3 regions of the Edwardsiella piscicida genome follow, and region 3 is predicted to be linked to each of the others. Evidence: predicted binding sites of a transcription regulator. Region 3 holds the regulator's gene; each other region holds the start of a gene.

Region 1 (9,773 bases), 1.7 Mb from region 3:
TCTTCACAATAGTCCAGCAGCGCCTGCGCGGAGTGGAACGGATAGGGAACCTTGACGTCGTCGCCGCTGTCCTGGCCAAAGTGCTCCTCATCAACGATAAAGCCGCCGCCGATGGAGTAGTAGGTTTTGCTGTACAGTGGGGCGTCGCCGGCGCCGTAGGCGCGGATGGTCATCCCGTTTTCATGCAGCGGCAGGTTATCGCTGCGGAAGACCATACTGCCGTCGCGAGGGAAGATGACCGGGTGGCCTTCGCGGCCCAGGGGCAGCCGTTCGCTGCTCTCCACGGTACGGATAAACTCGGGAATGGCGTCGATGTCGACGCTGTCCGGCAGGTTTCCCGCCAGCCCCATAATGATGGCGATATCGGTGTGATGGCCTTTACCGGTCAGTGAGAGCGAGCCGTAAACGTCAACGGCAACGCGCGTGACCGACGGCAACAGACCCTGCGCCGCCAGATCATCGACAAACTGTTTCCCGGCTTTCATCGGGCCGACCGTATGGGAGCTGGAGGGGCCAATGCCGATCTTGAACATGTCGAAAACGCTAATCACGCTAAAGCTCCTTAAAGAGGCTATGTCTTGTGCTGCTGGTGTAAAGTCGTCGACCGGCGCAATCGCGGGTCACGTGTCACCCGGGGTCGCCGTCACGGCGGCGGCGGGTGGAGTTGTTATCGCCGATTCGCATTAAATAATTTAATGCTGCACAGGCCCCTTTAATGGGGCGCCAACAATAACCGAACTGCGGCGTCGGCGCACGCGTAATTGTGCCACTGGCGTGCTCTCTCGCGCGGGAACGCGGCGATCGGCGGTACGGCGAACTGCGCAAAATAACCATGGGAATATGCTGCCAATTTCCACTTTTCTATCATATGACCCTGTGAAGAGTGAAAATCAAGACATATTCACATTGTTGCCCGCTGGGGGACGGCGACGGTCCGTTTTTGTCGGGTGGCTAGCAAAAATGCGCGCGGCCGCCGCGCCGTGGCGCCGCGCGGCTCGGATAAACTGAGGTAGGGGATCGGCGCCGACTCAGGGCGCGCGGGTCTGCAGGGCCAGGCGGCGGATCATCGCCGCCGTCAGTCCCCAGATCAGAAACTCCCGGTAGCGGGACAGGTAAAGGCGGTGCGCCGCGCCGGCGCGGGTCACATCCAGCGGATGATAGCGGCCCGGCTCCAGCGCCTGCGTCAGGGGCAGCTCAAAGATCTGCGCGACCTCGTCGCGGTTGGGGTGCAGGCGCAGCGGCGTGGAAAGAATGGCGACCACCGGCGTAACGCAGAAGCCGCTGCTGCTGTCCTGCGGCGGCAGATGGCCGAGGATCTTGACCCGGGTGGGATCCAGCCCGATCTCCTCCTGCGCTTCGCGCAGGGCGGTGGCATACAGAGAGGCATCCTGCTGATCGTGCGCTCCGCCGGGAAAGGCGACCTGGCCGGGGTGCTTGCGCAGGTCGGCCGCGCGTCGGGTCAGCAGCAGGGTCGGCTGTGGGCGGTTGACGATGGGGATCAGCACCGCCGCCTGGCGCGTGTGGCGCGGCGGGCGCTCCGGCAGCGGGCGATTCAGCTGAAAATGGGCCACAAAGCGGGCCAGCGCCGGGCTTAGTCGCATCGCGGGGGCGCTCCGTTCGCCAGCAGCGGCAGGATCCGACTGACTTTATCCAGCGTCTCCTGGTACTCGGCCTCCGCCTCACTGTCGGCGACGATACCGCCGCCCGCCCAGCAGTGCAGGCGTCCATGCTCCGCCAGCAGGGTACGGATCGTGATGCTGGTATCCATGTTGCCGCAGGCGCTGATATAGCCGATGGCGCCGCAGTAGAGGTTACGCCGCTGCGGCTCTAGCGCATCGATGATCTCCATGGCGCGGATCTTGGGCGCACCGGTAATCGAGCCGCCCGGGAAGCAGGCGCGCAGCAGATCGCAGGCGTCCAGCCCCTCGGCCAGACGGGCGCAGACGGTGCTGACCAGATGGTGAACGGCGGGGAAGGTTTCCACCGCGAACAGTTCGGGCACGCTGACGCTGCCCGGCGCGGCGATCCGGCCAACGTCGTTACGCATCAGATCGACAATCATCAGGTTCTCCGCGCGATCTTTGGCCGAGGCGGCCAGGCGCAGGCGCTGCTGGGCATCGTCATGGGGCGCCGGACACCGGGGCAGAGTACCTTTGATCGGGCGGGTAACGATATCGCCCTGGGTGAGCTGCAGGAAACGCTCCGGCGAGACGCTGAGCACGGCGCTGCGCGGCAGACGCAGGAAGGCGGAAAACGGCGCCCGGTTGGCCTGCGTCAGGCGCAGGAAGGCCTGCCACTCATCGCCGCGGTAGTCGGCGCTGAAGCGCTGGGTCAGGTTGATTTGGTAGCAGTCGCCGGCCTGTAAGTGCGCCTGTATCCGCTGGAAGGCTTGGCGATAGGCCTCTCGGCTCAGGTTAGCCTGCCAGCCAGACGTCAGGCTGAAGGGGGCGACGGGGGCGGGCGTCTGCGCCAGCAGCCAGGCCAGCCGCGCTCCGGCGTCCCGCCAGCTGAGCAGCATCACCCGGCGCCGATGATGATCGACGATCAGCGCCCAGTCGTAGATCCCCTGCGCCATGTCCGGGGTCTGCAGATCGGCGCAGGCCAGGCTGGGCAGACGTTCGAATCGTCGCCCAAGATCGTAGCCCCACAGCCCGAGCGCCCCGCCGCAAAACGGCAGATCCGGCGGCGGCGAGCAGCGGGGAAGATAGCGCGCTATCTCCGCGCGCAGCAGGGTCAGCGGATCGCCGTCGTCCTCCCGGCAGGCGCCGTCCCGCGTGGCGATCCGCGTCCGCTCGCCGCGGGTCTGCAGCGTGGCGCAGGGGTCGGCCACGACAATATCATAGCGGTTGTGGGCGTGGTCGGCGGCGGCGGAGCTGAGCAGCATGGCCCAGGGATGGTGCGCCAGCGGGGCAAAGTAGCGCAGCGCCGCATCGGGCTGGTAGGGAAGGTCACGCTGTGTCAGTTCGGGGATAGCGGTCATAGCGGCGTGGGGGTCTCATCGGTCTGTATATGATTTAGGTCAATTATCTACGGATGGCGCCTGCGCGGCAATCACCACGGCGCTGTTCCGTCCGGCGGGTTGGCTATATACTGCAGCGGAATTAACCGAGAGGAGACGTTGTATGGTTGGCGGTATGCCGGCATTAACCCATGAACAGCAGCAGGCGGCGGCGGAGCGCATCCAGACGCTGATGACGCAGGGGATGAGCAGCGGAGAGGCGATCGCCCAGGTCGCCGCAGAGATCCGCGCCAGCCACCGCGGCGAGCAGATTCGCGTGGCGTTTGACGAGACGGACGACGACGAGGCGTCGCAGTAGGGCGAGGCGCCAGCGGCGCCCCGGGGGCGTTTAGGGGCGGATAACCACCGACGCCGCGCTGTCCCTGGCGCGCTGGCGCGCCGTTTCCGTACTCTCTCCCCAGGCCAGCGCGACGCCGAGGCGCCGCACGCCGTCGATGTGCGGCTTGCCAAACAGGCGCAGCTGGGTTGCCGGGCGCAGCGCCTGCGAGAGATTGGCGAAGGTAACGTCGTCGCTGTGCAGCGACGGCAGCAGTACGGCGGATGCGCTGGGGCCAAACTGGCGGATCACGCCGATCGGCAGCCCGAGAAACGCGCGGACATGCAGCGCAAACTCAGAGAGATCCTGCGAGACCAGCGTGACCAGCCCGGTATCGTGGGGGCGGGGGGAGACCTCGCTGAAGATCACCTCGTCGCCGCAGACAAACAGCTCTACGCCAAACAGACCATATCCCCCCAGCGCCCGGACGACCGAGGCGGCGATCGCCTGCGCCCGCGCCAGCGCGGCAGGGCTCATCGCCTGCGGCTGCCAGGACTCGCGGTAGTCGCCCTCCTGCTGGCGGTGCCCGATCGGCGCGCAGAAGTGGATCCCGTCGCTGGCCTGTACGGTCAACAGGGTTATCTCGAAATCGAAGCGAACCTCACCCTCTACGATGACGCTGTCGGCGTCACCGCGGGCTCCCTGGCGGGCGTATTGCCAGGCGGACGCCACGTCGTCGTCGCCGCGCACGATGCTCTGTCCCTTACCCGATGAACTCATGACGGGCTTGACGAAGCAGGGATAGCCGATCTCGGCCACCGCCTGGCGAAACGCCTCGATGCTATCGGCAAAGCGATAGGGGGAGGTGGGCAGCGCCAGGGTCTCGGCCGCCAGGCGGCGGATCCCTTCGCGGTTCATCGTGAGCTGTACTGCCCGGGCGCAGGGAACGACGCGTTGGCCGTCGCTCTCCAGCTGCAGCAGCGTTTGCGTTGCGATGGCCTCGATTTCCGGCACGATATAGTCAGGGCGCTCGCGTTCGATAAGCGCCCGCAGGCTGTCGCCGTCGCGCATATCGATGACGTGGCTACGGTGGGCGACCTGCATGGCCGGCGCATCGGCATAGCGATCCACGGCAATCACTTCCAGACCGAGACGCTGACACTCAATAGCGACCTCTTTGCCGAGCTCACCGGCGCCTAACAGCATGACGCGGGTTGCATGGGGACGAAGGGCGGTTCCGATTGGCTGCATGGATTCTGTTCCTGTTCACTCGGGGAAATCATCGTCGGCAGTATATACGAAACCGTTTGCGTGGCAACGAGAAAGATTTTATTACAATGAGCAACAAAACGATAAGCTTTAAATAACCTTTTGTATTTCATTGTGTTGACTATGGGCTGCCGGGGATGCTTTACACAATTGTGCGCTATGTCTCACTAGAGCGTTTTCGCCGTCGGAGGCAGGGATATACTGGAAAAACGGGGGATAGACGGGGCGCTGAATAACCACTTCTAGCGCGGCCTTCCCCTCTCGGCGCGTAAGGCGCCGCAGCTTGAAGATTTGTATTATAAATAATATTGTATGATTAATTGTTTTGGCCGGAAGGGAGCCGGTCGCTTAAGACTTCAACAGCGCTGCGCAAACGCAGGAGTGCATCGGGTGCAGCGGGAAGGTATGTGGAATGAGTAGTGCGACCTGCATTGAAGAAAGCGGATTAAAACAGGATAACTGGTACCGTATCGCGGAAGAGATGCTGAGCCGGGCGGGGATTACCATCAATGGCACTCAGCCTTATGATATTCAGGTAAAAAACCCGCAGTTTTTTCACCGTGTACTGCAAGAGGGATCCCTGGGACTGGGCGAAAGCTACATGGATGGCTGGTGGGAGTGTGAGCGGCTGGATATTTTCTTCCAGCGCATTCTGACCGCCGGTCTGGATACCCAACTCCCGAAGCACGCTGCTGACATTGTACGCATCGCGTCCGCGCGGATCTTTAATCTACAGAGCCGTAAACGCGCCTGGATCGTCGGGAAAGAGCACTACGATTTGGGGAACGATCTGTTTAGCCGGATGCTCGACCCGTATATGCAGTACTCCTGTGCCTATTGGAAAACGGCGCAGACGCTGGAGCAGGCCCAGCAGGATAAGCTGAAGCTGATCTGCGAGAAGCTGCAGCTGCAGCCGGGCATGAAGCTGCTGGATATCGGCTGCGGCTGGGGCGGGCTGGCGCAGTATGCGGCGGAAAACTACGGCGTCTCCGTTGACGGGGTGACGATTTCCGCCGAACAGCAGAAGATGGCGCAGGCGCGCTGTCAGGGGCTGGATGTCAATATTCTGCTGCAGGACTATCGCGATCTGAACAACCGCTACGATCGCATTGTATCGGTGGGGATGTTCGAACACGTCGGTCCGAAAAACTACCGCACCTACTTTGAGGTGGCCGCGCGTAATCTGAAGGCGGATGGCCTATTCCTACTGCATACCATCGGCTCTAACCAGACTGACCTGAACGTGGATGCCTGGATCAATAAATATATCTTCCCTAACGGTTGTCTGCCGTCGGTGGCGCACATCGCCAACCACAGCGAGGGGCTGTTCGTCATGGAGGATTGGCACAGCTTTGGGCCAGACTACGATCGCACCCTGATGGCGTGGCACCAACGTTTCCAGACGTGCTGGCCGGAGATCAGCGATAACTACAGCGTGCGTTTTTACCGTATGTTCTGCTATTACCTTACGGCCTGCGCCGGGGCATTCCGCGCTCGCGACATTCAGCTGTGGCAGGTTCTGTTAAGCCCGAAGGGGATTGAAGGGGGGATGCGCGTACCGCGTTAATCTCCGCGCCTGTGCGAGGGCGGCTGAACAGAAAATAGGCGGTGCCAGGGTAATACTGGTGCCGCCTATTTATTATGTCTGACAATATACGCGGCGCGGTGGGGGCGGGAGGAAAAGGGGATATTTTTATGCAATGAGTGACGGCGATAAATGTGATGTCTATCTCGGAAGTTGCGCTGGGAAACCCTGTTTTTCTGTTTTAAAGATATTTTTAATATATCGTAATGCAATGAAATGTATAGTATTTTATATTTAATTTCATTTAATAAACATCCTGAAATAATAATCCATAGCGCACCTTTTTTTGCGGCGTGATTAAAAAACACAGCTAACCATTTGCACCCTGAAGTGAAGTGTGTCATTAATAATGGCGCCTTAAAACGGGGCGCCGTCTATGCCGAAGAAATATCTGGACTGATGCTTTCTTTACCATGGTGGCGGTATCGTTAAGAGGCTCAAGCATGCCTTAGGGCAGTTTTTCAAAGTGAAGGAAAGCGTAATGAGTAAGAAAACCGGTCAGGTCAAATGGTTCAACGAAAGCAAGGGATTTGGTTTCATCACGCCTGCTGATGGCTCCAAAGATGTCTTCGTCCATTTCTCTGCCATCCAGAACGATGGGTTCAAGACCCTGGCAGAAGGTCAGCAGGTTGAGTTTTCTATCCAGGACTCCCCGCGTGGCCCGGCCGCAGCCGACGTGGTTGCGCTGTAAGTAAACCGCTTCACCACGGTTGATAAAACCCGCCATCGGCGGGTTTTTCTGTTTTTGGCTGCGAAATCAACCGAACGGTAGCCATTGCTGCGCTGGAGGCTTGCAGATAGCCCCCGGAATCATTTACTGTATATAAAAACAGTGTCCAGGCGAGAGTGGGTAAGATGGCAGTAAATATTCAATATGTTGTGGTGCGCGATGGGGTAGAAAAAATGACCTTTGCCAGTAAGAAAGAGGCGGATGCCTATGACAAGATGCTGGATTTGGCGGATAACCTGAGCGAGTGGCTGGCGCAGGCGCCGCTGACGCTAGAGGAGGGGCAGCGTGAAGCGCTGAGCTTTTACCTGGCTGAGCAGAAAGAGAGCCTGGGGCGTCTGCTGCGCGGGGCCAGCGTAGCATCGCTGGTGGATGCATCACCGACGGAGCCCGCTGGCGAAGAGTCCATCGGAGAGACGCTGGTGGCCTAGTGTATCGCCTTGGCCAGCGTGGCCTCGATAGGCGCGCATGTCGACATTGGCAGCGGGAGGGGCAGCAGGATATCATGCTGCCTTTTCCCCTAGATCACCGCACTGGAGCAACCTATGAAACCCGATATCACTTTTTATCGCCGCTTCCAGGCCGATATTTTGGCCGGCCGTAAGACGATTACCATCCGCGATGGCAGCGAGTCCCACTTTCAGCCGGGGCAGCGGCTCACGGTCGGACGCTACGAGGATGGGCTCCCCTTTTGTGAGATTGAGGTGATTGACGTAACGCCGGTGACGCTGGCGCAGCTGAACGCACAGCATGCTGCTCAGGAGAATATGACGCTGGATGGGCTGCGCAGCGTGATCGAAGAGATCTATCCGCAGGTCGATCGGCTCTATGTCATCGCATTTTCACTGGTACGCGCGCTGGCGGGCTGAGGCTCGGGCGCCGACGCGTTTCCGCCGGTTGCGCTGCCGCCGTCGGCGATGCGCCGTTTGATGACGCGTCGGCCCTATTTTCCACGGCGGAGTACCTTAGCGCTCTGGTTTATTTTTCGGCGACCACGCTTCGCGATGATATGCACAATATATTACCTGTGTATCCATCAATGGGGGATTCTACGCGCCTATCTGCTGGCTGAGATGGCCGGCTGAAATAGTCGCCTTATCGCTGATGCTATTGGCGGTGGGGCATCGTCGTACGCGCTGGGCGTTAATTTAGCGGCGGCGCCTGGGTTATTTCAGTATGCGGCTAATCATTGTGTGAGATATATTAACCCAGCACACGATGCTATTGCTATGCGCTTTTTCCCGCGAGGAAATATCGCGTCGGTAGCGAAAAGGGGCGCGCTCTGCGGTGGCCTCTTCCGCGACGCCATATCCCGTATCGTGCACACGGAGAATCACCGGCGTGTGCGGCGAACCCCTCGGAGGCGCCGGCGCGATTATTAATACATTTTTCGTATAACTTACTTATATTTAATAAGTTATTTTGATATATAGAAGCGGTGGCGCCCGTCGCTACCGAGCTATGGTGCCCTGGTGAACGTGGCTGTCTACCACAGGCGCTATCGCGCGATATTCCCGCGGTGCCCGGTATGTCCGGCGGGGCGAGGCCGTGTCTATCCGGCGTAAGATATACGTCTTATCGATACGTCGATGAAATAGTTTTTCATCGTTATAGTGTCACGCGTAAATAATATTGTGGTAGCCTAGCGATATCTTCTGGTGCGGGTGTGCTATCGGTGAGGTTATCCCTCTCGCCGAGCGTTACTTCGCGGCGTAATTTATTGCCTGCGTCGCGCCGTTTTAAATCTCACGCCCATGGATATCTCGGCGCACCGTATAATCGGCCGATCGGATGGAGATTCGCGTTGGATGCGTAATTAAATTGATCATATATATTTTATTTAACGTCGATATTTTATTCTGTGATGAAAAGGAGACACCTGCGGCGCCGCGTTGACGAGCGCCACCGAGAAATGAACGCGTGATTCGCCGCTGATTCGTTTGCCCTCGGCTGACGTTGCTCTGGCGATACGCTGGGGCAGACGCCGCGGCGGGGGATAGACCAAGCCGAGCGCGTAGCCCGAGGGTTTGGCTATCCGTCGGGCGGAGTGGTACGGTAGACGATGCGCTTTACCCGAGTCTCTTTAGCGCAGCGGCGGTATCAGGCGAGTTAGGGGCGAGCCCCTATGTTCGGCTATCCAGCATAAAAAATGCGCGCTCAACGCGGTGGCGCGGGTATTGCTGCAGGGGGGGACGGCGCGCGCGTCTGCGGACCTCGGGCGCGTAGACGCCGCAAGATTGTTAAGATCGAAGTATCGATTCCTTCACGAATGTGATCTGATAGACATATTAATATATTTAGCTATAAAAATAGATTCTAATCCTGATTTTTTGATATATAAAGGGTTTTTATTCTGATTTGTCGCAAATCATCGGATTATATAGTTACTCTTACCATATTACCCTCTAAGTGCATGGTTAATTATATCTATTCATTTATCCACTATCGGCTAGAATAGTGGCTGAATCCGCCGGATTAGATAAACTTTGCTAATATACCAAGGATGATTGATGCAATGTTCCAGAATAATAAATATTCACTTTAGTAAATACTGACGTAGCAGATACTTTAGAAGCGATTAATTTTTGTTGTAATAATGGCAAGCTGTCAACTTTGACACTACACGCAGTCAATACCAGTGACTCCTCATATGAGGAGGAAAATAAAATTAGATAGCATAATGAATAGTGAACATTACCATCTCTTAAGTGATGTCAGATCGGTAGCGCCGTCTCATAAGCAGGCTGAGGCGCTGCGGGTCAGGCTGCAATATGCGCTCGCTAGCGACGAGTTTTATCTGGAGTACCAGCCGCAGTGGAATGTTCACGGACACATCCAGGGCGCGGAGGTTTTGATTCGCTGGCAGCATCCTCGCTATGGCGTCCTATTGCCCGAGCGGTTTATGGACGCGCTGATG
Region 2 (9,773 bases), 1.3 Mb from region 3:
CTTCGCCGCCAATCAGGCGCTGATCCTGGCGTTGATGCAACGTCAGGATCGGGTGCTGGCGGATCGGCTGAGCCACGCCTCGCTGATGGAGGCGGCGATGCTGGCGCCATCGTCGCTGCGCCGCTTTCCGCATAATCAGCCCGACGGGCTGGCGGCCCTGCTGGCGGCCCCCTGCGAGGGGGAGACGCTGGTGGTGACCGAAGGGGTCTTCAGTATGGACGGCGACAGCGCGCCGCTGAGCGCTCTGCGGGCGCAGTGCGATCGCCACGGCGCCTGGCTGATGGTCGACGACGCCCACGGTATCGGGGTCTGCGGGCGCGAGGGGCGCGGCAGCTGCGATGCGCAGGGGGTGCGCCCCGATCTGCTGATCGTCACCTTCGGCAAGGCCTTTGGCATCGGCGGCGCGGCGCTGCTGTGCGGCGAGGCGACGGCGGAATACCTGCTGCAGTTTGCCCGTCATCTGATCTACAGCACCAGCATGCCGCCGGCGCAGGCCTGTGCGCTGCAGGCGGCGCTGCAGGTGGTGCGCGCCGCCGATGCGCCGCGGGCGCGGTTGGCGCAGCATGTGGCGCGGCTGCGCCGGGCGCTGGCGGGTGGTGAGCTCGGCCTGGCGGCGTCCGACAGCGCCATTCAGCCGCTGATCGTCGGGGATAATCAGGCGGCGCTGACGCTGGCACAGCGCCTGCGCCAGCGTGGTCTGTGGGTCTGCGCCATGCGCCCCCCCACCGTGCCGCCCGGCAGCGCGCGCCTGCGCATCACCCTGAGCGCGGCGCATCAGCCGCAGGATCTCGACCGACTGCTGGAGGCGCTGCATGACGTTGCTCTGTGACGCCGTCGATAAGCCCGCCGTGGCCGACGCCTTTAGCCGCGCCGCGCACAGCTATGACGATGCGGCCGCGTTTCAGCGCCTGAGCGGCGAGCGGCTGCTGGCGTGTCTGCCCGCCGACGGCGGACGGGATGCCCTGGACGTGGGCTGTGGCACCGGCTACTTCAGCCGTCGCCTGACGGCGCTGACGTATCGGGTGACGGCGCTGGATCTGGCGCCGGGGATGCTGGCGCAGGCGCAGCGTCAGCGGAGCGCGCAGCACTATCTGCTGGCGGATATGGAGCGCCTGCCGCTGGCGACGGCGTCGATGGATCTCTGCTTCTGCAATCTGGCTATCCAGTGGTGCGCCTCGCTGCCGCAGGCGCTGGCCGAGCTGATGCGGGTGACCCGCCCCGGCGGGCGGGTGCTGTTCGCTACCCTGGCCGATGGCTCGCTGGGCGAGCTGGATCGCGCCTGGCGGCAGGTCGACGGGCGGCGGCACGTGAACCGGTTCCTCTCCGTCGCGCAGATCGCCGCGGCCTGTGCACCCTATCGCCACCGTCTGACGCCGAGCCTGGAGCGCTGTCATTTCCCCGATGTGCTGGCGCTGATGCGCTCTCTGAAGGGCATTGGCGCGACCCATCTTCACGACGGTCGGCAGGCGGGGCTGAGCGGGCGGCAGCGCCTGGCCCGGCTGGCGCAGGCCTATCCGCGCGACGCGCAGGGGGTGACGCTGAGTTATCAATTGGTCATAGGAGAACTGATCCGTGAATAGCGATGTACAGCGCTGGTTTGTGACCGGTACCGATACCGACGTGGGAAAAACCGTGGTCAGCGCCGCGCTGCTGCAGGCGGCGGCTCGCCGCGGGCTGCGCTGCGCGGGCTATAAACCGGTGGCCTCCGGCAGCGCGCTGCGTGAGGGTCGACTGTATAACGACGATGCGCTGGCGCTGCAGGCAGCCTCCAGCCTGCCCCTGCGCTATGAGCAGGTGAATCCTTACGCCTTCGCCGAGCCGACTTCGCCGCACATTGTCAGCGCCGAGCAGGGGATCCCCATCGATCCGCGGCGCCTCAGCGCCGGGCTGCACGATCTGCAGCGTCAGGCGCAGTGGGTGGTGGTGGAGGGGGCCGGCGGCTGGCTCACCCCCCTGAGCCTGGCGTATAGTTTTGAGCGCTGGGTGGTCGCGGAGCAGCTGCCGGTGATCCTGGTCGTGGGGGTTAAGCTGGGCTGCATTAACCATGCCCTGCTGAGCGCGCGCGCCATCGTCGGCGCCGGCGTGAGGCTGGCGGGCTGGGTGGCGAATCAGATACAGGCACCGGGGGCGCGCCACGCCGAATATTTGACGGCGCTCCATGCGCTGCTGCCAGCGCCCTGTTTGGGCGAGATCCCCTTTAGCCCCGGCGAGGAGAGCCGCGATCGGGCGGCCTACCTGGATCTGACCTGCCTTCTCCCGTGACGGTGTCGGCGGGGGGAGCTTCCTCCTATTATCACAATTACGGGTTGTTTTTTGAATTAAGACTTGAAAAATCGCTTAATAATGCGGCCGCGCCGGCGCGGAAAAAAATTTTTGCCCCCGCCGCGGTGCCGCTGCCGGGCGGGGTGCGGCAACTTATCCACTATTCCTGTGGATAACCTTGTGCATTAGGCTTAGAAAACCGGGGCGAAGCCAGAGCCCGCGCGGTTCGCCCTTAACCCGCTCGGATTATCGTCCTTATGTTAATTTATTTAATTATCAATGAATTAATTAAAATCAAGGCGTGTATGGGTTTTGCCATGCCGCGGGGAGGCCCCCTTGACAAGCGCATCGTTGACAGGGTGAGCCGTCGGGGGATGAAATGGGGATAAATGTCACTCTGCGGTGAAAATTGTGAAACGGATGTGAACGCGCGGGCGCCGTCCGTGTGCGGGTATTTTAAGCTGGGTAAATATCCAGTAATATAACCGGTTCACACAATAATCCGGCGCAGCGCAGCGCGGTTCATCTGCCGGCGGGTCGCCGCCGCGTAATGGGGTAGTGAGTCATGAGCAAAGCCTTCAAACTGCATTCCGCCTTTCAGCCCTCCGGCGATCAGCCAGAGGCTATCCGCCGTCTGGAAGCGGGGTTAGAGGATGGGCTGGCGCATCAGACCCTGCTGGGGGTGACCGGCTCGGGCAAGACGTTTACCATCGCCAACGTGATCGCCGATCTTAACCGGCCAACCATGGTGATGGCGCCCAACAAGACGCTGGCCGCCCAGCTGTACGGGGAGATGAAGCAGTTCTTCCCGGAAAATGCGGTGGAGTACTTTGTCTCCTACTACGACTACTATCAGCCGGAAGCCTATGTGCCCAGCTCGGATACCTTTATCGAAAAGGACGCGTCGGTCAACGAGCACATTGAACAGATGCGCCTGTCGGCCACCAAGGCGCTGCTGGAGCGGCGCGACGTGGTGGTCGTCGCCTCGGTCTCCGCGATTTACGGCCTGGGCGATCCCGATCTGTACCTGAAGATGATGCTGCACCTGACCCAGGGGATGCTGATCGATCAGCGCAGCATTCTGCGCCGCCTCTCCGAGCTGCAGTATGCCCGGAACGATCAGGCGTTTGCGCGCGGGACTTTTCGGGTGCGCGGCGAGGTGATCGACATCTTCCCGGCGGAGGCCGACGACGAGGCGCTGCGGGTGGAGCTGTTTGATGACGAGGTGGAACGCCTGTCGCTGTTCGATCCCCTCACCGGGCAGCTGCTGCGCACGGTGCCGCGCTTTACCGTCTACCCAAAGACCCACTATGTGACCCCGCGCGAACGCATCCTGCAGGCGATGGAGGAGATCCACGCCGAGCTGGCGACGCGCCGTCAGTCGCTGCTGGCCAATAACAAGCTGCTGGAAGAGCAGCGTCTGGCCCAGCGCACCCAGTTCGATCTGGAGATGATGAACGAGCTGGGCTACTGCTCGGGGATCGAAAACTACTCCCGCTATCTCTCCGGGCGCGGGCCCGGTGAGCCGCCGCCGACCCTGTTTGACTACCTGCCAGCGGACGGCCTGCTGGTGATCGATGAGTCCCATGTCACCATCCCGCAGATCGGCGGAATGTACCGCGGCGACCGGGCGCGGAAAGAGACGCTGGTGGAGTATGGCTTTCGCCTGCCGTCGGCGCTGGATAACCGCCCGCTGCGCTTTGAGGAGTTCGAGGCGCTGGCGCCGCAGACCATCTATGTGTCGGCGACCCCGGGTAACTACGAGCTGGAGAAGTCGGGCGACGAGGTGATCGATCAGGTGGTGCGCCCGACGGGGCTGCTCGATCCGCTGATCGAGGTGCGCCCGGTGGCGACCCAGGTGGACGACCTGCTGTCGGAGATCAATCAGCGCGCCGCCATCGGCGAGCGGGTGTTGGTGACCACCCTGACCAAGCGGATGGCCGAAGATTTGACCGAGTATCTGGAGGAGCACGGCGTGCGCGTGCGCTATCTGCACTCCGATATCGACACCGTCGAGCGCATGGAGATCATCCGCGATCTGCGCCTGGGCGAGTTTGACGCGCTGGTGGGGATCAACCTGCTGCGCGAGGGGCTGGATATGCCGGAGGTGTCGCTGGTGGCGATTCTGGACGCGGACAAGGAGGGCTTCCTGCGCTCGGAGCGTTCGCTGATTCAGACCATCGGCCGAGCGGCGCGTAACCTGAACGGCAAGGCGATCCTCTATGCCGACAAAATGACCCCGTCGATGGCGCGGGCGATCGGAGAGACAGAGCGCCGCCGCGAGCGCCAGCAGGCCTTTAACCTGGCGCACGGCATCACGCCGCAGGCGCTGAACAAGAAGGTCACGGATATCCTGCAGCTGGGCGACGCGCCGTCGCGCAGCCGGGCCAAAGGGACGCGCGGACAGCGTGCGGCAGAGCCGCGTACGGACTACCGCGATCTGTCGGCGAAGCAGATCGAGCAGCAGATCCAGCGTCTGGAGACGCAGATGTACCAGCATGCTCAGAACCTGGAGTTTGAGCAGGCCGCCGCGCTGCGCGACGAGATCCACATTCTGCGCGAGCAGTTTAAGAATGCGCCCTAGGGGCGCAGCTTTTGCTTGCCCGGCGGCCCGAGTGCCGTTAGGGTAAGCCCCCCTGTTATGCCAAGCGGAAACACTATGAACCCATCACGCGATCCCCTGCACGGGATCACCCTGGAAGCCCTGCTGACGGCGCTGGTCACGCGCTACGGCTGGCCGGAGCTCGGCCGCCGCATCGCCATCAACTGCTTTTTGAGCGATCCCAGCATTAAATCCAGCCTGAAGTTTCTGCGTCGGACCCCCTGGGCCCGCGCCAAGGTTGAAGCGCTGTATCTGGATTCCCTGCAGTCAGAGACGCCCCCCGCGGATACCCCCTGGGACGGCTGGCGGCGGCGCGACGGCGACGCGTGAAGCCCCGTTGCGGACCGGCGGGGAACGCAGTACTCTCTGCGCCGGTCACGCATGGCGTGAGGGGAGAGTCTAAGGATAACGCGATGCTGAAAGTGAAACGGGTGCTGCTGGCGCCGATGGAGGGGGTGCTGGATGCCCTGGTGCGCGAGCTGCTCAGCGAGGTGAACGACTACGATCTGTGCATCACCGAGTTTGTGCGGGTGGTGGACAGGCTGCTGCCGGAGAGAGTGTTCTACCGCCTGTGCCCGGAGCTGCACCGCCGCAGTCAGACCCTGAGCGGCACGCCCGTGCGCATTCAGCTGCTGGGACAGTCGCCGCACTGGCTGGCGGAGAACGCCCTGCGCGCGGTGACGCTGGGCTCGCCGGGGGTGGACTTCAACTGCGGCTGCCCTTCGAAGGCGGTTAACGGCAGCGGCGGCGGCGCTACGCTCTTAAAAGATCCGGCGCTGATTTACGCCGGAGTGCAGGCGATGCGTCAGGCGATACCGGCGCACCTGCCGCTGACGGTGAAGGTGCGTCTGGGCTGGGCGTGCGACAGCCAGCGTGTTGAAATCGCCGATGCGGTGCAGCAGGGCGGGGCGACGGAGCTGGTGGTGCACGGTCGCACCAAAGAGGATGGCTACCGCGCCGATCGGATCAACTGGGCGGCGATCGGCGAGATCCGTCGCCGCCTGCGGATCCCGGTGATCGCCAACGGCGAGATCTGGGACTACGCCAGTGCCCAGGCGTGTCTGGCGCAGACCGGGTGCGATGCGCTGATGATCGGGCGCGGCGCGCTGAATATCCCCAACCTGAGCCGGGTTATCAAAGAGAATGCGCCGAAGATGCCGTGGCCGCAGGTGGTCACGCTGCTGCAGCGCTACGCCCGGCTGGAGAAGCAGGGGGATACCGGGCTGTATCACGTGGCGCGCATCAAGCAGTGGCTGAGCTACCTTCGTAAGGAGTACCCCCAGGCCGACGCCCTGTTCCGTCAGGTTCGTCCGCTGATGGATAGCCGCGCGATCGCGGTGGCCATCGGCGCGCTGGAGTCCACCCAATAGCGGGGTGAGGCATCAGGTCGTCCTCCCCGCGTCTTTGCTCCGCGCCCCCAGGCGCGGTATCCACCGAATATACATCAGCTCACTCGCCAGTTCGACGATCGTCTGGGCCACGATCACCGCCGGAAGCAGCGGAATCGCGCCGGGGACGGCGAGCGCCAGCGGCAGCACCACCAGCGAATTACGGGTCGCCGCGCTGAAGGCGAGCGCCCGCCCGGCCGGCGCCTCAAGGCGGAACAGCCGCGCCACCGTCCAGCCTATCAGCGGCGCGACGACAGCGAAGACCAGGTAGAGCGGTATCACGCGCCAGACCAGCGTGATGGATTCACGGAGCGGCGGCAGGGTCGCGGCGACGATGATCCCCAGGACCAGGGCGGTAGAGGGCACCGGCAGCAGCGAGAGTCCCCCGGCAATGGCCTGCCCGTAGCGGCGGCGGCGGCATACCCGCTGGGTCAGCGCCGCCAAGCCCAGCGGCAGCACGATTAACCCGATAAACGCCGCAATAAACGGCGCCGGACGGACCACGTCTGCCGCCAGCTCACCGAGAAACAGGTGCAGATAGAGCGGGAGTAGCAGCGCTTGCACCAGCAGCAGCAGCGGCGTCGCGGCGAGCAGCAGGCGCGCATCGGCGCGTCCGAGCTGGGCGAATGTCACCACATAGTCGATGCAGGGCGAGAGCAGCACCAGCAGTACGCCGAGCCGCAGCAGGGGATCGGGCGGCAGAAAGGGGAGCAGCAGGGCGACCAGCGCCGGCATCAACAGAAACTGGGTCAGGAACAGCGGCAGCAAAAACCGCGGGTGGCGTAAGGCGCGCCGCAGCTCCGCGAAGGGCATCTGCAGGAAGGTGGCATACAGCATCAGCGCCAGCGCGGGGGTGATGGCGGCGCTGAGCCGTTCACCGGCGACGGGAGCGGTATAGGCCAGCAGCGCGGCCAGCAGGATGACAGAAAAATAGAGGGTAATCTGGCGCCGCTCCAGCCAGTCGCGCATTGCGTTCATGATGTCGTGCTTCGTTGTTAAAGAGTCTGGCCGGGCATCATAGCGGGAAAGCGCGGAGCAAAACATACCGGGAAACGTAGGGATAAAGGGGGCTGGGACGATATGGGGGCCTGTCAACGGGGGGATGGTTGGCGTTTCAAGACGTCCCGCGGGAGTACCTTTACCCGCCTGCCCTGGATATTTGCACTGTGCAGCATAGATAAATAGGCTGGCACCAGGCATTGCTCATGGCGTCCTTGACGTCTGACGCCGGCCATTTTTGCGGCCCGGAATCCCCCGGTAATCGCGGCGGCGCGCGGTTTTTCCGGCGCGCCGCCGTAGGGGAGAGGCACCAGCGCTAATGGCGCACCAGGCGGAAATCCACCAGGCGGTTGCCCAGCACCGCCAGCGCCAGCCCCAGCAGGATCAGCAGCAGGCTATAGAGCTGGGCAGGGCTGAGGCGATCGCCGTAGGTGAGCAGATCGGCTCCCAGCGCCACCAGCGGGATCAGCAGGGTAAAGGGCATCAGGTGCGTTGCCCGGTTGCGCAGCAGCAATCGCCCCCAGATGGCATAGGCCAGATGGGTGGCGATATAGGCCAGATAGATCAGCGCCAGCAGCGCGCTGAAGTCCAGCGTGCGCAGAGAGGTCAGGGTGGCCTGGGCGCCGTTAAACAGCCAGGCGGCCAGGAAGAAGGGAATAATGGGCGCCAGTGCCGCCCAGGCGATCAGCGCCGGCAGAGAGCCCTGAATGTTGTCGCGGATGCGCAGGCGCTGAATCAGATTACCCAGCGCCAGACAGAGGGCCGCCCCCAGCGCGAGCAGGATGACCCCGCGCGACAGCGGTAGCCCCGTCAGACCCGGATGCAGCAGCAGCGCCAGACCGGTGAGGACAAACAGCAGGGCGATAATTTGGCTGGTGCGGATGCGCTCGCCAAACAGCAGGGCGCCAAGCAGCAGCGTGAACAGCAGCTGCAGCTGCAGCAGCATCGCCGCCACGCCCGCGCTGAGGCCGCCCTGCAGGGCAAAAAAGAGGAAGGCGAACTGACCGAAGCCGATCAGCAGTCCATACAGGATCAGCGTATGGGCGGGCAGCGCCGGGCGCGGCAGCAGAAATACCGCCGGCAGCGCCAGCAGCAGGCAGCGTAGACCGCCCAGCAGCAGCGGCGGCAAATGCTGCAGCCCCGTCTGCATCACCACGAATCCCACGCCCCAGATCGCCACCACCAACAGCGCCAGCAGGGTATCTTTTAGCCCCATAGTCCACTCTCCGCGTTAGGTTATTATCCCGGCGCCGCCGCGCGGGCAGCGCAGGGCGTTTTTTCCGGGTATCCCTCTGATAAAACAACTATAGTCAATGGCATCCTTTCGTGTGTTTTTTCGCGCCGTCGCGCGGCGATATTTCGCGCCGTCGCCGCCGCCCGGCGATTCACATACGGAAACATTTTTATTTTTGCTGCCTTTCGAGCGAGCGATTAGGCTGTGTGCCGCACGCTCCGTCACGCGGCGCCGTCTGAGCGGACGAAGGGTGCTGAGGGGCGTAAACGCATGATGGGTATGACGTTTGGCTCCGTACTCCTGCCCGTGGACCGCTGTCGGTCATCAGTGCGGCGGGCTTCCCGGCGTATACCGGGTCCATTCCTTGTGAGATTAATGAAGAAACATGGCTGTTAAACTCCGTTATTCCCTGTTAAGTCTGTTGATTCTGGGCGGCGGCATCAGCGCGCTGCCGGCCGCTCAGGCACGCGAGCCGATCGCCGCCGCCGCGCCGCGTGCGCCGCTGGCGCTGGCCTCGGGCAGTGCGATGGTGGTGGATATGAATAATCACCAGGTGATCTATGCCAGCCACCCCGATGTGCAGGTGCCGATCGCCTCGATAACCAAGCTGATGACGGCGATGGTGACGCTGGATGCGCACCCCAATCTGGATGAGGTTATCGCGGTCGACATTCACCGTACCAAAGAGCTGAAGGGCGTCTTTTCCCGGGTGCGGGTGGGTAGCGAGCTGACCCGGCGTCAAATGCTGCTGCTGGCGCTGATGTCGTCGGAGAACCGCGCCGCCGCGACGCTGGCGCATCACTATCCCGGCGGCTACGACGCGTTTATCCGGGCGATGAACGCCAAGGCCCGGGCGCTGGGGATGACCCGCACGCATTACGTGGAGCCCACCGGGCTGTCGCCGAACAACGTGTCGAGCGCCCGCGATCTGGTCAAACTGCTGCAGGCGGCGAAAGGCTATCCGCTGATCGGCGAGCTGAGCACCACGGAGACCAAGAGCGTCACCTTTGCCCATCCGACCTATACGGAAACCTTTAACAACACCAACCACCTGCTGCGCAATGACAAGTGGAATATCCAGATGACCAAGACTGGCTTTACCAACCAGGCGGGGCACTGCCTGGCGATGCGGACGGTGATCGGCGGTCGCCCGGTGGCGCTGGTGGTATTGGATGCCTTTGGCAAGTATACCCACTTCGCCGATGCCAATCGGCTGCGCGAATGGATGCTGACGGGGAAGTCCGCCCCGGTTCCGGCGGCGGCGCTGAGCTATAAGCAGCAGAAAAAC
Region 3 (9,773 bases):
TTGAGGCCATTTTCACGCAGAAAATGAGTGATGTCGGCAATCCTTTTTTGCTCAGAGCGCTTAATCTGGGTGAAAACAGTATTGCTGAACATAAGGATTCCTGCTCTGCGTCGCGATGGTTACGTTAAATAAATGTATCTTTTATCAACTCAATAACTTTTCATTTTCAATCAAAGGTAATAAAACTTTTCTGCCTATTTTTATTCCCCTTGGCTGTTGTTAAATTAATCCTAAATAGGAATCGGGTGGGAATTTTTGACCTGATTCACAAACGGAAAGCAGTTTTAAATCGCCTTAATAGTTTTTATCTTCGTAATTTAAAATAAAGATTTTTATAGACTGGTTTTTATTTGCTTAATTAGTTTAATAGCGATAATCTGCAAAAGTAGAAAAGCATTATGGCCAGAGTGTCAGGAAACAAAACGATTACATTTGAGTCGTTCAAAGGTAAGCGAAACGTATTAAAAGGTGAGGTAACGATGGTAAGAATGCCGAATAACAGTGCGGTGAATTTCTTTCGCCGTATGGCGTTCCCCCTGCGTATTTTTTTACTGTTACTGCTGGTTTCCTGCTGCCTGTTTGCCGCGCTGGGGAAGTACCTGTCAGCCAGCTTTGAAGACTACATGATGAGGCAGGTGCGTGATATGGCGATGAACCAGGCCAAGATCATCGCATCGATGGACAGCATCGTGGATGGGGTGAAGGATCGCGATACCCACCGTCTAGCGTTGATTGCCGATCGTCTGGGAACCGGGACTGACTTTGACTATGTGGTCATCGGCGATCGGAACGCTATTCGTCTGTATCACCCCAATCCGGCTAAAATCGGCCACAAGATGCAGTTCAATAAGCCGGGCGCCATTGAAAAGGGCGAGAGCTACTTTATCTCAGGCAAAGGCTCTCTGGGCCAGGCGCTGCGCGCGAAAACGCCCATTTTCGATCATCAGGGGCAGGTGATCGGGGTCGTTTCCCTGGGCTATCTGGTCAGCAAGATCGATAGCTGGCGCCTGGACTTTCTGCTGCCCATGGCCGGGGTCTTCGTGTGCGTGCTGCTGCTGCTGATGCTGCTCTCCTGGCTATTTGCCGCGCATATCCGACGACAGATGATGGGGATGGAGCCGCGCCAGATAGCCCGGGTGGTGCGTCAGATGGAGGCCCTGTTCGGCGCGGTCTTTGAGGGCCTGATTGCGGTCGATCCTGACGGACAGATCACGGCAATAAATCGCAATGCTCGCAAAATGCTGGGGCTAAGCGCGCCGGGTCGCCAGTGGCTGGGGCAGCCGATAAGCCAGGTGGTTTCGCCGTCGGGCTTTTTCACCGATCGCATCAATGAAGATCGGCGCGATGCCATTCTCACCTTTAACGGGCTGAGCGTGATAGCCAACCGGGCGACCATCCGCTCCGACGACGGCGATACGCTGCTCGGCGCGATTATCAGCTTCCGTAGCAAGGATGATATCAATACGCTTAACGCCCAGCTGACCCAGATCCGTCAGTATGTCGACAGCCTGCGCACCGTGCGCCATGAGCACCTCAACTGGATGTCGACGCTAAGCGGGCTGCTGCAGATGAAGGAGTACGATCGGGCGCTGGAGATGGTGCGCGGTGCATCGCAGGCGCAGCAGCAGCTGATCGACCGTCTGCGCGATGCGTTCAGCGACAAGGTGGTCGCCGGGCTGCTGTTTGGTAAAGTGCATCGGGCGCGCGAGCTGGGGCTGACGCTGACCATCGTCGACGGCAGCCAGCTGCATGCGCTGCCGGCGGGGCTGGACAGCACGGAGTTTGCGGCGGTATTGGGCAATCTATTGGATAATGCCTTCGATGCCAGTTTGAAGAACCCACAGGGGGGCGGCTGCGTGGAGGTCTATCTGTCGGATGAGGGCAGCGAGGTCATCATTGAAGTGGCCGATCAGGGCTGCGGCGTCCCGGATACCCTGAAAGACAAAATTTTTGAGCAGGGCGTGAGCACCAAGGCGGAAGAGCCGGGGGAGCACGGCATTGGCCTGTACCTTATTGCCCGCTATGTCGGGCGTTGCGGAGGCACCATTACGCTGGAGGACAACCAGCCCTATGGCACTCTATTTTCTGTTTTTATCCCGAAGGTGAAGAGTGAACATGAATAAAATCAATATATTAATCGTCGAGGATGAAACGCCGCTGGCTGAGATGCACGCGGAGTTTATCCGCAATCATCCCTGCTGCGGCCAGCTGTGGCTGGCCGGCAATCTGGCTCAGGCCCGGGCGATGATTAAAAGTTTTCACCCGGATTTGGTGCTGTTGGATAACTATTTACCGGATGGCGTCGGGGTGCATCTGCTGCATGAGCTGACCCAGCAGCGCTATCCGGGCGGGGTGGTGCTGACCACCGCCGCCAGCGACATGGACACCGTCTCCGAGGCGGTACGCAGCGGCGCCTTCGACTACCTGATCAAACCCATCGCCTACGAGCGCCTGGGGCAGACGCTGGAGCGCTATCAGCAGCGCAACAGCATGCTCAGCGGGCATCAGAATGCTAGCCAGCGTCAGATAGACAGCATGTATAACGCCTATGCGCGCGGCGACAGCAAAGAGGATCTGCCGGTCGGCATCGATGCCCTGACGCTGGAGAAGGTGCAGGGGTTGTTTGTGGACGATACGGTACGCCATACCGCCGAAAGCGTGGCGCAGAGCCTGATGCTGAGCCGTACGACGGCGCGGCGCTACCTGGAGTTCTGTGCGGCGCGTCAGCAGATTGTGGCGGAAATCGTCTATGGCAAGGTGGGCCGTCCGCAGCGTATTTACCGAGCGCAGGGGAAAAGCTGAGCGCCGTCTGGCGGCGGCGGAAAGCACGCCGGGGCCGGCGTTTTGTGTATTTCGCGGTTTTAAATTATCCGCTACCTGTATATACTCACAGCAAAACTGTATAAACGAACAGGGGGCGGAATGAAAGCACTTACGGCCAGGCAGCAGCAGGTCTACGATCTGATTCGCGATCATATCGAACAAACCGGCATGCCGCCGACGCGTGCCGAGATTGCCCAGCGCCTCGGTTTCCGTTCACCCAACGCCGCCGAGGAGCACCTGAAGGCGCTGCAGCGCAAAGGGGTGATCGAGATTGTCTCCGGCGCGTCGCGCGGTATCCGCCTGCTGATGGAAGATGAGACGGGGCTGCCGCTGATTGGCCAGGTGGCCGCCGGCGAGCCGCTGTTGGCGCAGCAGCATATCGAAGGATTTTACCAGGTCGACCCGTCGCTGTTTAAGCCCAGCGCCGACTTCCTGCTGCGGGTCAACGGCATGTCGATGCGCGATATCGGTATCCTGGACGGCGACCTGCTGGCGGTGCACAAGACCCAGGATGTCCGCAACGGTCAGGTGGTCGTCGCGCGCATTGAGGATGAGGTGACCGTTAAGCGCCTTAAAAAACAAGGGAATATGGTGCAGCTGCTGCCGGAAAATAGCGACTTCCAGCCTATCGTCGTCGATCTGCGCGAGCAGAACTTCACCATTGAGGGGCTGGCCGTCGGCGTGATCCGCAACGGCGACTGGATCTAGGCTGTACCCCGCCCCGGAGCGTAGCGCCTCTGCGCCTCCAGGCCAGCGCGTTACCCCGGCCCCCACCCCGCGATCCTTCGGCTCGCGGGGTCTTTTTTTTTGCGGCGTCAGCGCGCCGCGCCGGCGCGATCCGGCCCAACGATGAGAGCGATGTGATGCGAGGCTTTTTCCAGGAAGACAAGGCGCTGTGGCGCCTGGCGCTGCCGATGATTCTGTCGAATGTCTCCGTTCCCCTGCTGGGTATCGTCGACACGGCGGTGATCGGCCATTTGGACTCGCCGGTTTATCTGGGCGGCGTGGCGGTGGGCAGCATGGCCACCACCTTTTTGTTTATGCTGCTGCTATTTTTGCGCATGAGCACCACCGGGCTGTGTGCCCAGGCGTTTGGCGCCGCCGATCGCCCGGCGCTGGCGCGGGCGTTGGTGCAGCCGCTGATCATGGCCCTGCTGGCCGGGGTGGGCATCATCCTGCTGCGTCAGCCGCTGAGCGCGCTGATGCTGCAGATCGTCGGCGCCGAGGCCGCGATACAGACGCAGGCGCAGCTGTTTATGCAGATTCGCTGGCTGAGCGCGCCGGCGACCCTGGCCAACCTGGTGATTCTGGGCTGGCTGCTGGGGGTGCAGTACGCCCGGGCGCCGGTGCTGCTGCTGATCGTCGGCAACGCGGTGAATATCGCGCTGGATCTGTGGCTGGTGGTGGGACTGGGCTGGAAGGTGGCCGGTGCCGCCTGGGCGACGGTGATTGCCGACTATGTCACGCTGCTGATGGGGGTCGCGCTGCTGCTGCATGTGATGCGCCTGCGCGGGCTACGTCGGGCGCATTTCCGGCGCGCCTGGCGTGGAAACCTGCGCCGCCTGCTGGCGCTGAACCGCGATATCATGCTGCGCTCCCTGCTGCTGCAGCTGTGTTTTGCCTCGCTGACGGTGATCGGCGCGCGGATGGGGGCCGACGTCGTGGCCGTCAACGCGGTGTTGATGAATCTGCTGACCTTTACCGCCTATGCGCTGGATGGTTTTGCCTATGCCGTCGAGGCTTACTCCGGTCAGGCCTATGGCGCCCGCGACGCCTCGGCGCTGCGTCGGGTATGGCGCGCCGCCTGCCGCCAGGCGGGGGCGGTTGCACTGCTGTTTGCGCTGGCCTACGGCCTGTTTGGGCGCGATATCGTCAATCTGTTGACCTCTTTGCCGCAGGTACAGTCTCTGGCGCTCGACTACCTGCCTTGGCAGGTCGTGCTGCCGCTGCTGGGGGTGTGGTGTTACCTGTTGGACGGCATGTTTATCGGTGCGACGCGCGGGGCCGATATGCGTAACAGCATGGCGGTAGCGGCCCTGGGATACGGTATGACGCTGCTGAGCATACCGTGGTTGGGTAATCACGGGCTGTGGCTGGCGCTGGCGGTGTTTTTGACGCTGCGCGGCCTGTCCCTGTGGCTGATCTGGCGCCGCTGCTGGCGCGCGCAGCGCTGGTTCCCCGCCGGGGCGGCGTAGTCCGCCGCCGATGGCGTTAGCGGGCCGACGTTTCGCCGTCGGGCGCCTGGGCACAGGCGTGACACAGGCCATGGGCCTCGATGACGCTGTGCTGCAGGGTAAAACCGGCCTGCTGTGCCAGCGTTTCCAGCTGCTGCTGCAGGAGGTCGGCCGAACGCTCATGAACCTGGCCGCAGCGGTGGCAGATAAACAGGGCTGAGGTGTGACACGGCTCATCGAGATGGTGGCACATCACATAGCTGTTGGTTGATTCGACCTTGTGGATAAAACCCTGCTCCAGCAGGAAATCCAGCGCCCGATAGATGGTCGGGGGCTTAGCCTGGGGCTCGGATACCCGTAGCAAATCCAGCAGATCGTAGGCGCTGATGGCGCCCTGCTGAGCGGCCATCAGGCGCAGCACCTCCATCCTCTGGGGCGTCAGGCGGACATTGCGCTGCCGACAGATCTGTTCTGCCTGGGCCAGCAGTCGCTGCAAAGTGGGGGTGGTCATGGTCGCGGTTCCCTGCCAATAGTGTGACGCCATTTTACCACAGTTAGCGCGATGCCCCGAAGCGCCTCGCGGCCGCTTCGGCGTCGGTCCGTTGTTTAAACCTTGTTATTTTATCATCTGAAATACATATCGACGGCAGACGCTGACGTACGGAGCGGGTAATTTAGCCCTGCGCTGCTCACCGTTGGCAATGGATCAGGCTGTGACGCGAACGCGCCCATTCGATAATTACATTATTCGTATATCTCTAAGCGAGATAATAAAAATAACTAATATTTAAAAGTAATAATGATTCACCGGTCCGTAGAAATAAAAATATAAACAACAAAAATATATAATGCCGCGCTTTTATAAAAATAACTTTTATATCAACGCCGTCGTAGGGACGCTGCGTAAAACTGAGCGCGCGCGATATCGGTCTCAGGGAAGGGTAAAGTAGACATGGATCTTATTTTAGCGATCGAACACTGGCCGCTGCGTCAGGCGATAGTGGCGCTGTACCGGCGGCAGTTCACCATTATTTCGCTGCCGGACGCGGTTCCGTTTTCCCCCCGCATACTCAGTGCGCTGCAGCGGACCGGCAGTCTGCTGGTGACGGATCGGCAGCGTAATCATTTGCTGCAGACCGTGGAGAGGGTGCGCCGTCATAGCCTGACGCCGGTGATCATCATTAATCGGCGGGAGAGCTATCTGACTCAGCTGATTGCCCGTTTTTTTAATAACGCCCACGCGCTGAGCTACGATGGGTTTTACCGCCATATTCAGCGGCGGACGTTTCATCCGCTGGATCTCTATTTTCTGCCCTATTCGCGCGGCGCGCCGGACGCCTGCTGGGGCGCCGGCGAGACGGTGCACGCCCGGCTAAATGCCTTTGGCCTGATGACGCTCTACCAGCGCGGGGTCACCCTGCGCGAAGCCGCGGTGCTGCTCAGCCTCTCTTACCATAACAGTACGGCCATGACCGCTCGCCTGCTGGGGATCCATGAGCAGGCGGTGGTGTACTGCAAGCGAACGCTGGGAAATAAGCTGGGGCTGGACCATAACCGGCCCGACTTTATCAGCCACATTTTCCTCTCGCCGGGCGCGCGGCAGGGGGCGCGTGCGACGGAGTAGGGCGTAGCGCGGGGGAAGGGCCCGATGTGCGCTTTTTGCGCGCAGGGCAGGTATGCTAGAATCGCCGCCCCGTGCGCTACCCGGCGCGACGGTGGGTAAATGAGGCACATCTATCATATGGGATACGGCGAACAAGCAATGACTCAGGCAGCACATATTGAACAAGCGACGGGCGCCCGCGGGCGGGATCAGGCGGGTGTATTCCCCTCACAGCGGTTCTCCATCGCCCCGATGCTGGATTGGACCGATCGCCATTGCCGCTATTTTCACCGATTGCTGAGCCGTCAAACCCTGCTGTATACCGAAATGGTGACCACCGGCGCGATTATCCACGGTAAGGGTGACTATCTGGCCTACAGCGAAGAGGAGCACCCGCTGGCGCTGCAGCTGGGCGGCAGCAACCCGGCCGATCTGGCCCGCTGCGCCCACCTTGCCGAAGCGCGCGGCTACGATGAGATCAACCTGAACGTAGGCTGTCCGTCGGATCGGGTGCAAAACGGCCGCTTTGGCGCCTGCCTGATGGGCGAGGCGCAGCTGGTGGCCGACTGCGTGAAGGCGATGCGCGATGTCGTTTCGATCCCGGTGACCGTAAAGACCCGCATCGGGATCGATGCGCAGGATAGCTACCCGTTTCTGTGCGATTTTATCGGCACCGTGGCCGGTCAGGGGGAGTGCGATACCTTTATCGTCCACGCCCGCAAGGCGTGGCTGTCGGGGCTGAGTCCCAAGGAGAATCGCGAGGTGCCGCCGCTGGACTATCCGCGGGTGTATCGCCTCAAGCAGGATTTTCCGCAGTTCACCATCGCCCTTAACGGCGGCGTAAAGCGTCTGGATGAGGCGCTGACGCACCTGCAGCACGTCGACGGGGTGATGATGGGGCGCGAGGCCTACCATAATCCGGGCATCCTGGCCCAGGTCGATCGTCAGCTGTTCGATGCCGACGCGGCGGTGCCGGACAGCGTGGCGGTGGTGCGGGCGCTCTATCCCTATATCGAGCGAGAGCTGGCGCAGGGGACCTACCTGGGCCATATCACGCGTCATATTCTGGGGCTCTTTCAGGGGATCCCCGGCGCGCGCCAGTGGCGCCGTCACCTGAGCGAGAACGCCCATCGCCCGGGCGCCGGTATCGACGTCGTGGAGCAGGCGCTGCGCTTCGTGGATCGCCGCGCTGAGTAATTTGACCAACAGTTGGTGATTTTCATCACAATCGATACCCCTCTGCCAGCGCGATGTCGCTGGCATTTTTATTGAATCAATGGGTTAACGCTGTTTTAAACATTGGCATGGATTTTGGATATTCTCGGAGAGACCGTCGTCGTGACGGAATGGAGAGAAGTCGATGCTGGAAGTGATGTTTGTCCTGGCTTTTTTTATGATGCTGCTGCTGACCGGCATATCGCTGTTGGGGGTGATTGCCGCGCTGGCCGTCGCGGCGCTGTTGCTGGTATTTGGCGGGCTGTTTGTCCTGGTCATCAAGCTGCTGCCGTGGCTGGCCTTGGCGATCGTGGTGGTCTGGCTGTACCGCGCGCTGCGAAAACCTGCGTCTTATTAACCACATTTCCTCATGATTTAATTAATAATTTCTTAAGATCTTATTGTAAAAATAGCGGCTCAATACCACGGAGAGTAAGGAGCCATATATGTATAAAAAAGGTGCTGTATTATTGGTCTTATTATTGAGCGTGCATGCTTATGCTGGATTCAACGGGAGCGCCGCAGGCTATGGCTCCGGGGGATTCTCTGGGCCGGCGGCGGGGGCCGTGAGCACCGCAGAGATTAATGGGTATACGTGGATGCAGGACGATAAGCCGGTCGTGTTAGAGGGGAAGATCGTCCGTAGCCTAGGCGGAGAGCATTACGTATTCAGCGATGCGAAGGGTGAAACCATGGTTGAAATTGATAACGATGAGTGGCGGGGGATTCAGGTCACGCCGCAAAATCGCCTGCGTTTGTATGGAACGGTGGATAAGGAGATGGCCGAACAGAGCAGCGTCGATGTCGATCGGATCGAGATCCTGCGCTAAGCCTTTGGAGCCATGGTCACACGGGCTCCCGTTTTAATTTTATCGCCCCATATGCCATATGGGGTGGTATATCCCCCCCTGTTCCTCCCGATGAACGCCTATGACTTATCCATGCGCCGGGCGTCGGCATTGGTTATACTGTCGCGCGTCACAGGCTCACAACAGGTAAAGCATTTCCACTATGGCAGGAAACAATCCCGGCAGTAAATCCCGCGAGGCACCCCGCGATCGCCAGATGGAGGGGCTTAAGCTGCCCCCGCACTCTCTGGAGGCTGAACAGTCCGTTCTCGGCGGCCTGATGCTGGATAACGAACGCTGGGATCATGTGGCCGAGCGGGTGGTCTCCAATGACTTTTACAGTCGCCCCCATCGCCTGATCTTCGGCGAGATGCAGCGCCTGCTGGAGCAGGGGCGCCCAATCGATCTGATCACCCTGTCGGAGTCGCTGGAGCAGCAGGGACACCTGGATAGCGTCGGCGGCTTCGCCTATCTGGCCGAGCTGTCCAAGAATACCCCCAGCGCCGCCAACATCAACGCCTATGCCGATATCGTACGCGAGCGCGCGGTGGTGCGGGAGATGATCGCCGTTGCCAATGAGATCGCCGACGCCGGCTACGATCCGCAGGGGCGCAGCAGCGAAGATCTGCTGGATCTGGCCGAGTCTCGGGTGTTTCAGATCGCGGAAAACCGCGCCAGTAAGGATGAGGGACCGAAGAGCATCGACCGCATCTTGGAAGATACGGTGTCGCGTATTGAGCAGCTGTACCAGCGTCCTCACGACGGGGTGACGGGGGTATCGACCGGCTACCAGGATCTGGACAAAAAGACCGCCGGGCTGCAGAAGTCTGATTTAATCATCGTGGCGGCGCGTCCGTCGATGGGTAAGACCACCTTCGCGATGAACCTGTGTGAAAACGCGGCGATGACGCAGGAAAAGCCGGTGCTGATCTTCAGCCTGGAGATGCCCGGCGAACAGATCATGATGCGTATGCTGGCGTCGCTCTCCCGCGTCGATCAGACCCGTATCCGTACCGGGCAGCTGGACGATGAGGACTGGGCGCGGATCTCCAGCACCATGGGGCTGCTGCTAGAGAAGCGCAATATGTATATTGACGACTCCTCTGGCCT

What was found. Region 3 encodes LexA, which represses DNA repair genes until DNA is damaged. Its sites were predicted from a motif close to TNCTGTATGTACATACAGNA; they were not measured.
Region 1: the regulator LexA is predicted to act here: its motif matches at 6,945-6,964, upstream of L1P05_RS08855 (YebG family protein).
Region 2: the regulator LexA is predicted to act here: its motif matches at 2,722-2,741, upstream of uvrB (excinuclease ABC subunit UvrB).

What each region holds. Positions count from the first base shown of each region.
Region 1 is NZ_CP090968.1:1,941,770-1,951,542, reverse strand. It holds gene L1P05_RS08890 (L-serine ammonia-lyase) at 1-551, opposite strand, end outside; gene L1P05_RS08885 (CoA pyrophosphatase) at 1,029-1,601, opposite strand; gene pabB (aminodeoxychorismate synthase component 1) at 1,592-2,980, opposite strand; gene L1P05_RS08875 (YoaH family protein) at 3,123-3,317, shown strand; gene purT (formate-dependent phosphoribosylglycinamide formyltransferase) at 3,348-4,526, opposite strand; gene cfa (cyclopropane fatty acyl phospholipid synthase) at 4,957-6,111, shown strand; gene cspE (transcription antiterminator/RNA stability regulator CspE) at 6,611-6,820, shown strand; gene L1P05_RS08855 (YebG family protein) at 6,985-7,287, shown strand; gene yqfB (N(4)-acetylcytidine aminohydrolase) at 7,402-7,725, shown strand; gene L1P05_RS08845 (EAL domain-containing protein) at 9,537-9,773, shown strand, end outside.
Region 2 is NZ_CP090968.1:2,672,203-2,681,975, reverse strand. It holds gene bioF (8-amino-7-oxononanoate synthase) at 1-829, shown strand, start outside; gene bioC (malonyl-ACP O-methyltransferase BioC) at 813-1,580, shown strand; gene bioD (dethiobiotin synthase) at 1,573-2,262, shown strand; gene uvrB (excinuclease ABC subunit UvrB) at 2,828-4,846, shown strand; gene L1P05_RS12150 (VF530 family protein) at 4,922-5,194, shown strand; gene dusC (tRNA dihydrouridine(16) synthase DusC) at 5,278-6,234, shown strand; gene L1P05_RS12140 (bile acid:sodium symporter) at 6,247-7,221, opposite strand; gene L1P05_RS12135 (EamA family transporter) at 7,568-8,467, opposite strand; gene pbpG (D-alanyl-D-alanine endopeptidase) at 8,871-9,773, shown strand, end outside.
Region 3 is NZ_CP090968.1:256,431-266,203, forward strand. It holds gene citC ([citrate (pro-3S)-lyase] ligase) at 1-92, opposite strand, end outside; gene dpiB (sensor histidine kinase DpiB) at 480-2,123, shown strand; gene dpiA (two-component response regulator DpiA) at 2,116-2,802, shown strand; gene lexA (transcriptional repressor LexA) at 2,923-3,531, shown strand; gene dinF (MATE family efflux transporter DinF) at 3,687-5,018, shown strand; gene zur (zinc uptake transcriptional repressor Zur) at 5,035-5,508, opposite strand; gene L1P05_RS01185 (hypothetical protein) at 5,950-6,621, shown strand; gene dusA (tRNA dihydrouridine(20/20a) synthase DusA) at 6,760-7,797, shown strand; gene pspG (envelope stress response protein PspG) at 7,961-8,173, shown strand; gene L1P05_RS01200 (NirD/YgiW/YdeI family stress tolerance protein) at 8,262-8,645, shown strand; gene dnaB (replicative DNA helicase) at 8,827-9,773, shown strand, end outside.